Linked DNA regions of Arthrobacter globiformis. The protein of the gene in region 2 binds, or shares a complex with, the protein of the main gene of each other region. Links are inferred from orthologs where the notes say so. Each region holds a gene or a part of one and is shown on either strand. Other genes may lie near its edges.

Region 1 (7,124 bases), 740 kb from region 2 along the record:
GGTACCGGCATTTTGATACGGCCGCCATGTACGGGAACGAATCCGGAGTGGCGCGCGGCCTGGTAGACCTGTTCGCCACGGAAGCCGCCGCCGGCGGTTCAGGCGAGGCGGCCCACAGTACTTCCCGCGAGGATCTGTTCATCACCACCAAGGTCTGGAACGACGACCACGGCTACGACGCGACACTGCGGGCCTTCGACAAGTCCATGATCAACCTCGGCCTGGAATACGTGGACATGTACTTGATCCACTGGCCGTGCGCGAAGCGGGGACTGTTCCAGGAGACGTACCGCGCCCTGGAGACGCTGTACCGCGAGGGCAAGGTGAGGGCCATCGGCGTGTCCAACTTCCAGCCGCAGCACCTGGACCAGCTGCTGGAGACAGCCGAGGTGGTGCCGGCCGTCAACCAGATCGAACTGCATCCGTGGCTGCAGCAGGCCGAGCTCCGGGAAAAGCACCGCGGGCTGGGAATCCTCACCGAGGCGTGGAGCCCCCTGGGCCGCGGCCAGGTGCTGGAGGATCCCGTCATCGGCGCCCTCGCGGCCGAGCACAAGGTGAGCGCCGCGCAGGTCATCCTGCGCTGGCAGCTGCAGCTGGGCCACGTCACCATTCCCAAGGCAAGCTCTGCCGCCAGGATCCGCGAGAACCTCGACGTCTTCGGCTTCGAGCTCTCTGCCCTGGACATGGCTGACATCGATGCCCTGGACCGCGGCCACCGCACAGGCTCCCACCCCGACAACGTCAACTAGGACTCCCCCAGCAGATGAGAACAGCCGACTCCGAGCCCGCTACAGCACCGTCCTTCGTCAGCAGCGGACTCGCCGCCCGCACCCGTGCATCCACAACGCAGCTGGCCGGCAGTAACGTTGCCTACTGGGTCTACGAACCGGAAAAGACCACGGCTGAAACGCGGACCGTCCTGGTCATCCACGGCTTCCGCGGCGACCACCACGGGCTGCTGCGGGTGGCCGACCAGCTGCCGGAGATGCGCCTGATCATGCCGGACCTTCCCGGTTTTGGCAGCTCCGGCCCGTTCACCGACGCCGCCCACAGCGTGGAACGCTACGGCCGCTTCATCAGCGACTTCATGGCCGCCCTGGGACTCGGGCCGGACACCGTCCTGCTGGGCCACTCGTTCGGCTCCATCGTGGCCGCCCACTTTGTTGCCGCCCATCCCGACGCCGTCCGCCCGCTCATACTGGTCAACCCCATCGCAGCGCCCGCGCTCGAAGGCCCCAAGGGCCTCATGACCCGGCTGGCCGTGCTGTACTACCGCCTCTCCGCGCGCCTCCCCCGCCCCCTTGGCCTGGCCCTGCTTCGCAGCCCGCTCATCGTGCGGGTGATGAGCATGGCTATGGCGAAGACGAAGGACAAGGACCTGCTGCAGTTCATCCACGGGCAGCACCACGCGTACTTCAGTGCGTTCGCGAACCGGGAAAGCCTGCTGGAATCCTTCACCGCGTCCGTCAGCAGCAACGTGGCCGAGGTCGCGCCCCGGCTCACCCTGCCCGTGCTGCTGGTCGCCGGCGAAAAGGACGAAATCGCCCTGCTGCGGGACCAGCACCGGCTTGCCGGGCTGCTCCCCGACGCAACGCTCGATGTCATCCCAGGCGTCGGCCATTTGATCCACTACGAAACGCCCGAACCTGCCGCAGGATTCATCCGCAGCTTCCTTAAGGACCACCCCGCGTGAAGATAGTCATCGACGCCCGTTTCACCCGGACGGACCACCACGACGGGATCAGCCGCTACGGCTCCAGCCTCATCGCCGCCGTCTCAAAGATCGCCGATGTGTCCATGCTCATCAGCGACCTCCGGCAACTGGCCCTGCTTCCCGATGTTCCGTACACGCTCATCAGCAGCCCGCTCTCCCCCGCCGAGCTCTTCGTGGCGCGGAAAGTCAATCAGCTCGGGGCGGATGTGGTGGTGTGCCCCATGCAGACCATGGGCACGTGGGGGCGCAAGTACGGCCTGGTGCTGACCCTGCACGACCTCATCTACTACGAACACCCGGCACCGCCGGGCTTCCTGCCGGCCCCGGTGCGGATCCTGTGGCGCCTGTACCACAAGGCGTTCTGGCCCCAGCGGCTCCTGCTTAACCGTGCCGACGTCGTCGCCACCATCAGCAGGACCACCGAGGCCCTGATGTCCAAGTACCGCCTGACGAGCCGCCCGGTGCGGATCGTCAGCAACGCTCCGCAGCCGGCCCAGCAGCCCCGCGACCCGGCCGTAGCGCCGGAGAAGACACTGCTGTACATGGGCTCGTTCATGCCCTACAAGAACGTCGAAACGATGCTCGCCGGGATGGCCGGACTGCCTGGCTACACGCTGCACCTGCTCAGCCGGATCACCCCGCACCGCCGCGCCGAGCTGGAAGCGCAGATCCCCGCCGGCGCGAACGTTGTGTTCCATAACGGCGTCACCGACGACGAATACACGGCCCTGCTGAACCGCACCACCGCGCTGGTCACCCTGTCCAGGGCCGAGGGCTACGGCCTGCCCCTGGTGGAGGCCATGGCACTGGGCACCCCGGTCATCGCCAGCGACATCCCGATCTTCCGCGAGGTGGGTGCGGATGCCGCCACCTACGTAGATCCGGGGTCGGCGCCGGAGTTCGCCGCCGCCGTGCGCCGCCTCGCCGACGGGCAGCACTGGCAGGACGTCTCCCGGCGGTCGGCGGCGCGCGCACGGCAGTTCAGCTGGGACGAATCCGCCCGCCAGCTGGTGGACGTTGCGGCAGAGGTAATGGCGCTCCGCCGCAGGTAACCTGACAGCCGGGGTCAACGCATTGGCGTCAGAGCACGTCGACCCCGTCGAGCCGCAGCTGCACCGGGTCCTCCGTGCGCTTCGCCGCGCCTGCGGCCTTCGCGGCCCGCAGCACCCTCGTGACGGTAGCGGCCTGCGCGTACGGAATGAACAGCAGCGTGCGCACATCCTCGTTTTCCGTCCTTGCCGTCTGCAGCAGCGGTGCCGGGCCCGCAACGCGCAGCTCCACGCCCTCGGCGGCGAGAAGCTTTGTGGCCGAGGCGGTGAAATGCCCGACGGCGGTGCTGCCGCCGGTGACGGCGGCTACCCTCACCGCCGGGGGAAGCTGCAGCTCAGCGCGCAGCCCCAGCTCACGCTGGGCATAACCGGCCGGGTCCCACCGAAGCAGCGCGCCGACGGCGGCAGTGTCGTCCGCGGTGATGACGACGATCCCGCCCTCAGTGAAAGGCCGGACGAGGGCAGCGGCGTTGAACCAGCGGCGTACGGCGTCCTCGCCCGCGCGCAGGTTCTCCCGGCGCAGCAGCGAGTCACCGTCGAGCAGCAGCGCCGCAGCGTACCCGCCCGGAGCCACAGGCTCGGCGCCCACCGTGGCCACCACCAGCGCACAGGCATCCGGCACCGTGGCCTTGACGTTCTGGCCGGAGGACGTGACCACGGCCTTGCCTGGAAACGCCCGGCCCAGCTCCTCAGCCGTGCGGAGCACGCCGGCCGCACCACGGCGCAGCCGGGTGCCGTTACAGTGCCCGCAGCGCCACTCCGGTGCCGGCGTCGAACACCACCGGCATTGGGGGACGGCGGCGCTGCCCGCAATGGCGAGCGGTCCCTGGCAGGATGGGCAGCGCGCCGGTTCCCGGCAGGTTTCGCACGCCAGCGACGGCGCATACCCGGCACGGGCAACCTGCACCAGGACCGGGCCGCGTTCCAGTGCTTCCTTGGCGGTGCGCCACGCTGCACCTGGCAGCCTTGCCAGCCGGGCGAGCGGGTCGCGCTCCTGCTCAAAGCTGTCGGCGGTGTTGAGGACCCGGGGCACCGTGCGGCGCAGCACCGTGCGTTCGGCTTCCACAGGCATCGCCCAGCCGGCGTCCACCAGCCGCTGCACCTCCGTGCTGCGCGCGTGACCTGCCAGCAGGCACGCAGCCCCCTCCTGCTCGGCACGGAGCAGCAGCACCTCGCGGGTGTGGGCGTACGGGGAACGCTGTTCGGTGTGGAGGTCGTCGCCGTCGTCCCAGCACACCACGAGTCCCAGGTTCTGTACCGGGGCGTAGGCCGCCGAGCGTGTGCCCACGGCGACGCCCGCGGAACCTTTGAGGATTCTGAGGTAGTTGCGGTACCTGGGTGACTGGCCGTCGTCGGCCGTCAGCCGGGCAACGTCATCGGCGGGAAGGATGTCCTCGAGGGCAGCCTGGACGCGGTCCAGATCGCGGTAGTCGGGAACGACGACGACGGCGCCGCGTCCGGATGCCCGGACCGCCGCCACAGCGTCCGCGATGAGCCGCGGCCAGCCGTCCGGGCCAAACCCCTGCAGCGAACTGAGGGCAGCCCTGGGTGAGCCTCCGGACGCAAGATGGCGGAGGAAGGCGGCGCCGTTGCGGTAGGCGGTCCAACCGGAGCCGGACAAGTCATGATCCGCCGCGGGAGGCCCGGCCGGCTCAGCGTCGGCAAGCTCCTTCTCCACCTTGACCACCCGCGGCGGGATAGCCACGCGGAGGACGTCGCTGACGGTGCCCGCGTAGCGTGCGGCCACGCGCCCGGCGAGTTCCTGCAGGGCCGTGGTCAGGACGGCGACCGGCGAGACGACCTTGTGCAGCGGGACGAGGGGCTGGCCGGCGTCGGACTCCTCAACCCGGTCCAGGATGTAGCCGCCGAGTTCCTGGCCGCTGAACTTCACGCGGACACGGACGCCCGGCTGGGCGTCCTCATCCAGTTCGGCCGGAACGCTGTAGTCGAAGGGCCGGTCCAGGTGCGGCAGCGACGACTCGATGAGCACGCGCGCCACCGGACGGTCGGCCGCCAGCGGCGGGCCGCTGGCCGGCCTGGCCGTGGCCGGAAACCCCTGCAGCAATGACAGCTGCTGTGGCTCCGGCGCGGGGTGCGCAGAGGTTGGGTGCGCAGACGTTGGGTGCGCAGACATGCGGTTCGAAGACCTGCTGTTCGAAGACCTGCTGTTCGAAGACATGCTGTTCAAAGACATGGCGCCTTACCTCCGTCCTGGCTTACTCATCAGCCAAGCACACGGGTCTGACATCCCGGTGCTGACGGCCGTGGACAGACGGCTCAGGCGTTGAAGTAGGCCTTCAGGTCATCCACGCGGTCCAGGCGCTCCCAGGTGAAGTCCGGATCATCGCGGCCGAAGTGGCCGTGGGCGGCCGTCTTGGCATAGATGGGCCGCTTCAGGTCCAGGGCGTCGATGATGGCCCGGGGGCGCAGGTCGAAAATCTCCGCAATCGCGGCGCTGATCTTGGCCGGGTCCACGGTCTCGGTCCCGAACGTCTCGACGTAGGTTCCCACCGGGCGGGCCTGGCCGATCGCGTAGGCGATCTGGATTTCGGCGCGCTTGGCGAGTCCCGCTGCCACCACGTTCTTGGCAACCCAGCGCATGGCGTACGCTGCGGAGCGGTCCACCTTGGACGGGTCCTTGCCGGAGAAGGCACCGCCGCCGTGGCGGGCCATGCCGCCGTAGGTGTCCACGATGATCTTGCGGCCGGTGAGGCCTGCATCGCCGACGGGGCCGCCGATCACGAAGGCGCCGGCCGGGTTCAGGATGTTGACCGTGCGGGAAATGTCCAGGTCCGCGAGGGCGAGGACGGGGTCAATGACGTGCGTCGCGAGGTCGGCCCGCAGCTGGTCAAGGCTGAAGCCGTCGGCGTGCTGGCTGGAGATCACGATGGTTTCCACCGAAACCGGCCGGTCGCCGTCGTAGCCGATGGTGGCCTGGGTCTTGCCGTCCGGGCGGAGGTAGGAGAGTTCGCCGTTCTTGCGGACCTCGGTGAGGCGCTCCGAGAGGCGGTGCGCGATCCAGATCGGCGTGGGCATGTAGGAGGGGGTCTCGTCGCTGGCGTAGCCGAACATCAGGCCCTGGTCGCCGGCGCCCTGGAGGTCGTAGTCGTCCTCCTGGCGGCCCTCGCGGGCTTCCAGGGAATTGAAGACACCGCCGGCGATGTCGTTGGACTGCTGGCCGATGGACACGGAAACGCCGCAGCGGGCGCCGTCGAAGCCGTTGGCGGAGGAGTCGTAGCCGATGCCCAGGATGGTCTCGCGGACGATCTGCGGGATTTCGACATAAGCGTCGGTGGTCACTTCGCCGGCGACATGGACCAGGCCGGTGGTGGCCATGGTTTCGACGGCGACGCGGGACTCGGGATCCTTGTCCAGCAGGGCGTCCAGGATCGCATCACTGATCTGGTCACAGATCTTGTCCGGGTGCCCTTCAGTGACCGACTCCGAGGTGAAGAGCCGAAGCGCGGCGGGCGTGGACCCGTGGGATTCTGGAATGTGCAGCGGTAAAGTCACTCAACTACCTTACTGGTTGGCAAACGGAGGGGCGGCAGCGTGTGTCCCCATGCTAAGGAGACGTTGCTTACGCCGGTCAGGTTCGCGGAAAGACCCGGCTTAGTTCGGAGCCGATGCGGTCAATGACGATGGCGGCGACGTCCTGCTTGGAGCCGGAGGCCGCCTGGGGCTCGGAACCGGCCCGCGAGAGGATCACCACGGAGTTGTGGTCCTGGCCGAACACCTTGTCAGCGCCCACGTGGTTCACCACCAGCAGGTCGCAGCCCTTGCGCTTCAGCTTGGCCTCCGCGTAGGACAGCACATCACCCTGCTCATCACCCGTCTCGGCGGCAAAGCCCACCACGAGCTGGCTGCTGCCGGCGGTGTCACGGACCGCGACGAGCTCGTGCAGGATGTCGGGGTTGCGGACCAGCGTGATCACGGGGTCGGCGGTGTCGTCCCGCTTCTTGATCTTGCTTCCGGAGACCTCCGCCGGCCGGAAGTCGGCCACCGCCGCCGCCATGATGACGACGTCGGAATCGGCTGCCGCTGCCAGCATGACTTCGCGGAGCTGCAGGGCCGTTTCGACGGCGATGAGTTCGACGCCCGCCGGGGCGGGCACTTCCATGTGGGCGGCTACGAGCCGCACGGTGGCTCCGGCGTCGCGGGCGGCGGCGGCCAGCGCCACGCCCTGTTTGCCGGAGGAGCGGTTGCCCAGGAACCGGACGGGGTCCAGGGGCTCCCGGGTGCCGCCGGCGCTGATGGTCACGGTGCGGCCGGCCAGCGGGAGATGCGCCGGAACGCCCGTGTCCTGCATCAGGGCGATGGCGGCGTCGAAGATGGCTTCGGGCTCGGGCAACCGGCCGGGC
Region 2 (7,137 bases):
GACCCAGGCCTTGAGCGCCCTGACGTTGTACGGCATGACCTCCAGGACCCGGTAGGCCCGGGCATACGGAGTGTCCACCAGTTCCGGGGCGCAGATGTAGGCGATGTGCTCGTCCACGAGGTGGCCGCCCAGGTCGAGGGCCAGGTCGGCCACGAGCCCGGCACGGATGACGGCACCGTCCGGCTCGTACAGGAAACCCTCCACCGGCCCCACGGGGGCCACTGGTCCGGCGTCGAAATCCTCCCTGCTGGTGAGCTCCGCGGCACCCTCGGCGCCGATGACCAGGGCGGCCCGCCGGATTCCGGGGCGGGCCACGGCGTTGAACCACAGCGTGACTTCCGTGACGTCGCCGCCCACCGAGACCCACTGCGCTTCGCAGCCGCCGGGCACCGACTCGTGCGGCATGCCGGGTCCCATTTTGACGCCGACGGCGCGCCCCGCGGCCGCCAGCGACTCCACGAAGGACAGTGGCGGAGAGAAAGCCTCGGGGTCCCAGATCCGCTTGGTGCCGGACGTGGTGGTGGTGCGCCGGGCAGGGTCCAGCCAGACGCCCGCCCCGTCCTCCAGCGCCACTGATGTCGCGTCCGAATGGACCACAGTGGCGTGCGGAAAGGGAATGAGGTTGATCGTGGCGCAGGCGGCGGTGGTCTCATCGACCTCCACAGCGGTCACAGCGATGTCCAGGGACGCCAGGGCCATGGCGTCCGCACCGAGGCCGCAGCCCAGATCGGCTACGTGGCGGATGCCCGCCTGGGCAAAGCGCTGGGCGTGCCGGGCTGCGACGTTGAGCCGGGTGGCCTGCTCCAGGCCGGCCTGGGTGAACAGCATCTGCCGGGCGAACTCGCCGAACTTGGCCTCCGCCCTGGTCCGGAGCCGTGACTGCGTCAGGACCGCGGACACGAGTTCGGGGGAGTGGCCGGCCTTGCGGAGGCTCGAGTTGAGGGCGAAGGAGCGGTCCTCCCGGTAGGGTCCGAGCGAGGCCAGCAGCTCCCATCCTTCTTCCGTGAGGAGCGGGGCGATCTGGTCCTGCGGTGCTTCAGACATGGGATCAAGCCTAGTGGAGCGGCCGCCCCAAGCTCTTCCCGCTAGGGTGGTCTGAATGGAATCCAGCGAAACGCCCACCCCCGATCAGCCCGAAAGCACCAACCCCGGTCCGGCGCAGCACAGCCGCCTGGCCCGGTATGCACGCCCTGCGCTGATCGCCGGAGCCGTGGTCGCCGTCGTTTGTCTTGTCCTGCTGGTGATCATCTTCCTGTTGGACTCCTTCAATGCCACCGTCTACTCCGTGGGCGGCAAGAACATCAGCGACGCCACCGAGGAAGCCCGGCAGATCCGGGACCTGTACCTGGGCGCGCGTGTCGGCGGCATCGTGGTGCTCATCGTGTCGGTCGTGACCGCTGCAGCGGCCGCCGCCGTGCTTGTCCGCGCACAGCGGAAAACGGGGGACGACGACGCTGACGGCGGCGAGGACGTGGGGTTCGACGACCTCGCCGGGCGCTGACCGAAGGGGGTCCCGCGGGTTACGGCGGATGAATTTCTGGCACTCGCCTTGACCGAGTGCTAACCCCTTACATAGAGTCATCATTAGCACTCTCCCTAGGAGGGTGCTAACACACGAAGAGCTGCCAGCCTGGCTGCTGCCGGCACCGCGACGACGGTCTGCCGCCATGGCGCAACAGTTTTAATGTCCATGAATTTTGACGAAAAGGAGAGGTCCGAGTGTCGGTCTCTATTAAGCCTCTTGAGGATCGTATTGTTGTCCGCCCGCTCGAAGCCGAGCAGACCACGGCTTCCGGCCTGGTCATCCCGGACTCCGCCCAGGAGAAGCCGCAGGAAGGCGAAGTTGTTGCAGTAGGCCCCGGCCGCTTCGAGGACGGCAACCGCGTACCGGTCGACGTAGCCGTTGGCGACGTTGTCATCTACTCCAAGTACGGCGGAACCGAAGTCAAGACCGGCGGCACCGAGTACCTCGTGCTCTCCGCCCGCGACGTTCTGGCGATCGTCGTTAAGTAACTCTTTGGATCCCCGTGCCGCCGTCCGCGTCTGATTTCTGTCTGACCGGGCGGCTGCACGGGGTTCTGTCTTGAAAGGACAAACCATGGCAAAGCAGCTTGCGTTTAACGACGCTGCCCGCCGGTCGCTTGAAGCCGGCATCGACAAGCTCGCCAACACGGTTAAGGTGACGCTTGGTCCCCGCGGCCGCAACGTCGTGCTGGACAAGAAGTGGGGCGCCCCCACCATCACGAACGACGGCGTAACCATCGCCCGGGAAATCGAGCTGGACGACCCGTACGAGAACCTTGGCGCCCAGCTGGCCAAGGAAGTCGCCACCAAGACGAACGACGTCGCCGGTGACGGCACCACCACAGCTACCGTGCTCGCCCAGGCACTGGTCAAGGAAGGCCTGCGCAACGTTGCTGCCGGCGCCGCTCCGGGCCAGATCAAGCGCGGCATCGAGGTCTCCGTGGAGGCCGTCGCAGCACGACTGCTGGAGAACGCCCGTCCCGTCGAGGGCACCCAGGTGGCCAACGTTGCCGCCATCTCCGCCCAGAGCGACGAGGTGGGCGAGCTGCTCGCCGAGGCATTCGGCAAGGTGGGCAAGGATGGTGTGATCACCATCGAGGAATCCTCCACCACGCAGACCGAACTGGTTCTCACCGAAGGCATGCAGTTCGACAAGGGCTACCTGTCCCCGTACTTCATCACCGACACGGAGCGCCAGGAAGCCGTCCTCGAGGACGCCCTCATCCTGATCAACCAGGGCAAGATCTCCTCGGTGCAGGAATTCCTGCCGCTGCTGGAGAAGGCGCTGCAGAGCTCCAAGCCGCTGTTCATCATCGCCGAGGACGTCGACGGCGAGGCCCTGTCCACGCTGATCGTCAACCGCATCCGCGGCACCCTGAACGTGGTTGCTGTCAAGGCTCCGGGCTTCGGCGACCGCCGCAAGGCCATGCTGCAGGACATCGCCACGCTGACCGGCGCCCAGGTAGTGTCCCCTGAACTGGGCCTGAGCCTGGACTCCGTGGGCCTCGAGGTGCTGGGTACCGCCCGCCGCATCACTGTGACCAAGGACAACACCACCATCGTTGACGGCGCTGGTTCCGCCGAGGACGTCGCAGCACGCGTTGCGCAGCTGCGCGCCGAGCTGACCCGCACCGACTCCGACTGGGACCGGGAAAAGCTGCAGGAACGCCTGGCCAAGCTGGCCGGCGGCATCGGCGTGATCAAGGTCGGCGCAGCCACCGAGGTTGAGCTGAAGGAAAAGAAGCACCGCATCGAAGATGCAGTGTCCTCCACCCGCGCCGCCCTCGAAGAAGGCATCGTGGCCGGTGGCGGTTCCGCCCTGATCCACGCACTGAAGGCACTCGACGAGGACCCGGCTGTCACGGCACTCGAGGGTGACGCGGCTGCTGCCGTTGGCATCGTCCGCCGTGCACTGGTCCAGCCGCTGCGCTGGATCGCCCAGAACGCCGGCCACGACGGCTACGTTGTTGCGGCCCGGGTTGCCGAGCAGGACAACAACCACGGCTTCAACGCCAAGTCCGGCGAGTACGAGGACCTGATCGCGGCCGGCGTCATCGACCCCGTCAAGGTCACCCGCGCCGCCCTGCGCAACGCAGCCTCCATCGCTGCGCTGGTGCTCACCACCGAGACCCTCGTGACCGAGAAGCCCGCCGAGGAAAACGAGCACGCAGGCCACAGCCACTAGGCTGCTGCCCGCTCTCGCGGTTTTCCAAGGAGGCCCGGTCCAGCTGTTGCTGGCCGGGCCTCCTTTGCGCTTCCTGCGTCCGGCGTTTAGCGCCCTCTACCTCCGGGCGCGAAGCGCCTGCCCGCGCAGCCGCAGCGCGACGCCGTCGGGAAGCCGTTTGGTGACCAGCCGGTAAAAGTACAGGACCGCGACGGCGGCGGCCGCGATGCCGCCGAGGTTCACCAGCAGCTGCAGGGCAGAGCCGGCCGCCTTGCTGAACTCGCCTAGGACCAGCGCCACAGCAACAAAGCCGGCCGCGGGCACGGTGGTCACTGAAATAAAGACGCCGATCAGGGCGGCCGAGCGCCCGCTGATCACGGAAAGCATCCCGGCAGCGCCGGCGAGGACAGCCACGATCAGCGAAAACGGCCCCGGGTGGTAGATGAACTCCGCCGCCCGGGGCGCGGTCCAGCACGTTACGCGGAAAGAGGTCCGCGGGCAGCGCAAGCCAGGTGATCAGCGCGGTGCTGAGCATCGCGATAGGGAAGCCCACACCGAGGGCAAGCGCCGCGCGCCCGCCGAGGCTCCAGTTTCCCCGCACCACAGCCACAGCCAGCGCCGCTAGCGGCCCGAACTCCGGCCCCACGGCCATGGCACCGACGATGGCGATGGTGGAGTCGGTGACAATGCCGATGGCCGCGAGCAGGGTGGCAAGCACAAGGAACGACAGGAAAGTCCAGCTGAGCCGGGACTCTTCACCGGTCTGCCGGGATACCTTGTCCCAGATCACCGTGTCGGCGCCTTCCCCGGGCGCCGTTTCCTCAGCCTTGTCGGCCCTGTCGGAGAGAACCAGGTCCGGAGCTGTAAGGGCAATCGAACCGAGACTCTCAATCTTAAGGGCCCGGAGCTTCTCTATCAGCTCCTCCACCGATTCCCGGGCAACGTGCACCACAATCACGTCGCCTTTGGGAAGGATCGAGGCGCCGGTATGCAGGGCAACCTCGGCCGTGCCGGCCTGCTGCTGGCACAGGTCAGCCACGAGAGTTGTCAGTTCGGCCGGAACGCAAATGCGCATCTGCACAATCACCGGGCTCTCCAATCCCACGCCGCTAAATTTCCCCTAGGGGCGACTCTATAGTGCCCATGAAACAGGTATCCGCCCTGCTGAGACGCGGGTCACACGCCGCGCGTTTGATTCGTCTCGAATGTCACAAATCGGTAACATGGGTACTTTGTGCTGCCGTTTGAGGGGTTATCTGTGCCAGAAGCGAGATCGACTGACCCGATGAGAAGCATGCCGCGCGAGGAGCCGGCAGGGGGACAAAACCATGAACCGCGGGCTGCCCGCCTGAAGGCCAAGCCGGGCTACCGGCCCGAGGTCCAGGGCCTTCGAGCCCTCGCGGTGCTCATGGTCGTCACCTACCACGTGTGGCTTGGCCGGGTTTCCGGCGGCGTTGACATCTTCCTCCTCATCTCCGCATTCCTGCTGACCCTGTCCTTCGTCCGCAAGGTGGAGAAGGGCACGCCGCTGCGGCTCGTGAGCCACTGGCTGCACCTCTTCAAGCGGCTGATCCCGGCCGCCGTCGTCGTGATCCTGGGCGTGCTGGCCGGAACCTGGCTGGTCCTGCCGCAGAGCCGCTGGCCCGACGTCCTCAATGAGGCGTGGGCGTCCCTCCTCTACGGACAGAACTGGCTGCTGGCCAACAGCGCGGTGGACTACTATGCGCAGAACCACTCCGGAGCCAGCCCGCTCCAGCACTTCTGGTCGCTGTCCATCCAGGGCCAGGTGTTCATTCTCTGGCCCCTCATCTTCGCCGGCTCCGCCCTGGTGTGGCGGCTGCTGCAGCGACGCCGGGAAGTCAGCTACCGGACCGTCCTGATGGTAGCCTTCAGCGGCATCTTCATCGCCTCGCTGGTGTTCTCCATCGACCAGACGGCCAGCAACCAGGCCTACGCCTACTTCGACACCCGGACCCGGCTGTGGGAGTTCGCGCTGGGATCACTGCTGGCCCTGGCGCTGCCCTACCTGAAACCGGGGAAGGCGCTGCGCGTGGTTCTGGGCTGGGCCGGGCTCGCCGCCATGATCTCCTGCGGCCTGCTCCTCACCGTGGACCGGTCCTTCCCGGGCTTCATTGCGCTGTGGCCCACGCTGGCCGCGGCTGCCATCATCGCCGCCGGACAAAGCGGGAGCCGGTTCGGCGTGGACCGGATCCTGTGCTCCAGGCCGCTGGTGGCCCTGGGGGACAACTCCTACGCCCTGTACCTGTGGCACTGGCCGGTCCTGGTGCTGGCATTGGCGAGCACCGGCATCGCGGCGCCCAACCTGGTCCAGGGCCTCGCCATTGTGGCTGGTTCTGTGGTCTTGGCCGTGCTGACCACCCGCTTCGTGGAAAAGCCGCTGCGCGAATGGCACTGGCCGCAACTGCGGGCCTGGCGCACCGCCGTCGTTATTGTTGCCTGCGGCGCCCTGCTGGCCGGGCCGGTCGCGCTGTGGCAAACCAAGCTGAGTGCCGAGGAGGCGGCAGCAGCGGCGCAGCCGCGGGAGCTGACTCCGGGCGCCGCCGCACTGGCACCGGAGAACGCCGGCAAGCCTACGCCGGAGGCCACCGTGATTCCGGCACCGGCCGCCATGAAAAACGAGTGGGCGGACATCGACGGGCTGTGCACCGACGAAAACGTCCCCAGCGACCCGCTGCTCAACGGCTGCCTGCAGAACAGCAAGCCGGACAAGGTCACCAAGCGGATCGTGGTGCTCGGCGACTCCCATGCGCAGCAGTACATGGCCGCGCTCGGCCCCATCGCCAGGGACCACGGCTGGGAGGTGGTCACCCTCCTGAAGGGGAACTGCCGGTTCGGCGCCGAATCCCCGGAGCGTGACGCCGAGTGCAATGCCTTCAACAAGGCCAGCGCCGCGTACGTCATGGAGCACCAGCCGGACGCGGTGTTCACCGTGGCATCCCTCACGCACAAGGAAGCCCCGTTCGAAACCGATGTGCCCGGCTACCTGGAGGGCATCAAGCCGTTCACCGACGCCGGGATGGACGTGGTGGGCGTCCGGGACAACCCCCGCTTCGCCCTCAACATGCCCGAATGCGTCCAGAAGTACGGCACCGACGCGCCGGAGTGTAACCCGCCCCTGGGTGAATCACTGGCCGCCAAGTCGCCCCTGGACGCGTACCGGGGCAAGGTGGACGGGCTGCACCTGATGGACATGAGCGACTTCATCTGTGCCGACGGCATCTGCCCGGCCGTGGTGGGCAACGTCTACGTCTACAAGGACGACAACCACCTCACCAAGACGTACGTCCAGTCCATGATTCCGATGTTCGAAAAGCGGCTTCTGGCCGCCACGGGGTGGAAATAGCCCGCATGTGTTGGGCCCACGCGCGCGAGGGTTCCCTGGCCGAGCTTGCGAGGAGGGAGCGGGCGCGGTAGTGCCCTTGCTCACA

What was found.
Region 1: the proteins of groL (region 2) and metK are in contact, whole or in part, in a cryo-EM structure (PDB 8P4O), measured with the Escherichia coli proteins. The link is inferred for Arthrobacter globiformis from one-to-one orthologs.

What each region holds. Positions count from the first base shown.
Region 1 is NZ_JAUSYZ010000001.1:3,318,802-3,325,925, forward strand. Bases 4,159-7,124 are described here. They hold metK (methionine adenosyltransferase), read right to left. Parts: upstream 6,277-7,124; coding sequence 5,041-6,276; downstream 4,159-5,040. Other genes in these bases: QF036_RS15030 (primosomal protein N'), read right to left, coding at 4,159-4,897; QF036_RS15035 (hypothetical protein), read left to right, coding at 4,896-5,051; coaBC (bifunctional phosphopantothenoylcysteine decarboxylase/phosphopantothenate--cysteine ligase CoaBC), read right to left, coding at 6,353-7,124. Outside these bases: QF036_RS15015 (aldo/keto reductase), read left to right, coding at 1-749; QF036_RS15020 (alpha/beta fold hydrolase), read left to right, coding at 764-1,693; QF036_RS15025 (glycosyltransferase family 4 protein), read left to right, coding at 1,690-2,766; more of QF036_RS15030, read right to left, coding at 2,795-4,158. UniProt on the Escherichia coli protein: Catalyzes the formation of S-adenosylmethionine (AdoMet) from methionine and ATP.
Region 2 is NZ_JAUSYZ010000001.1:4,060,495-4,067,631, reverse strand. Bases 1,425-4,403 are described here. They hold groL (chaperonin GroEL), read left to right. Parts: upstream 1,425-2,098; coding sequence 2,099-3,709; downstream 3,710-4,403. Other genes in these bases: QF036_RS18500 (DUF389 domain-containing protein), read right to left, coding at 3,806-4,102; groES (co-chaperone GroES), read left to right, coding at 1,720-2,013; QF036_RS18515 (hypothetical protein), read left to right, coding at 1,425-1,501. Outside these bases: QF036_RS18520 (class I SAM-dependent methyltransferase), read right to left, coding at 1-1,044; more of QF036_RS18515, read left to right, coding at 1,100-1,424; QF036_RS18490 (acyltransferase family protein), read left to right, coding at 4,983-7,052.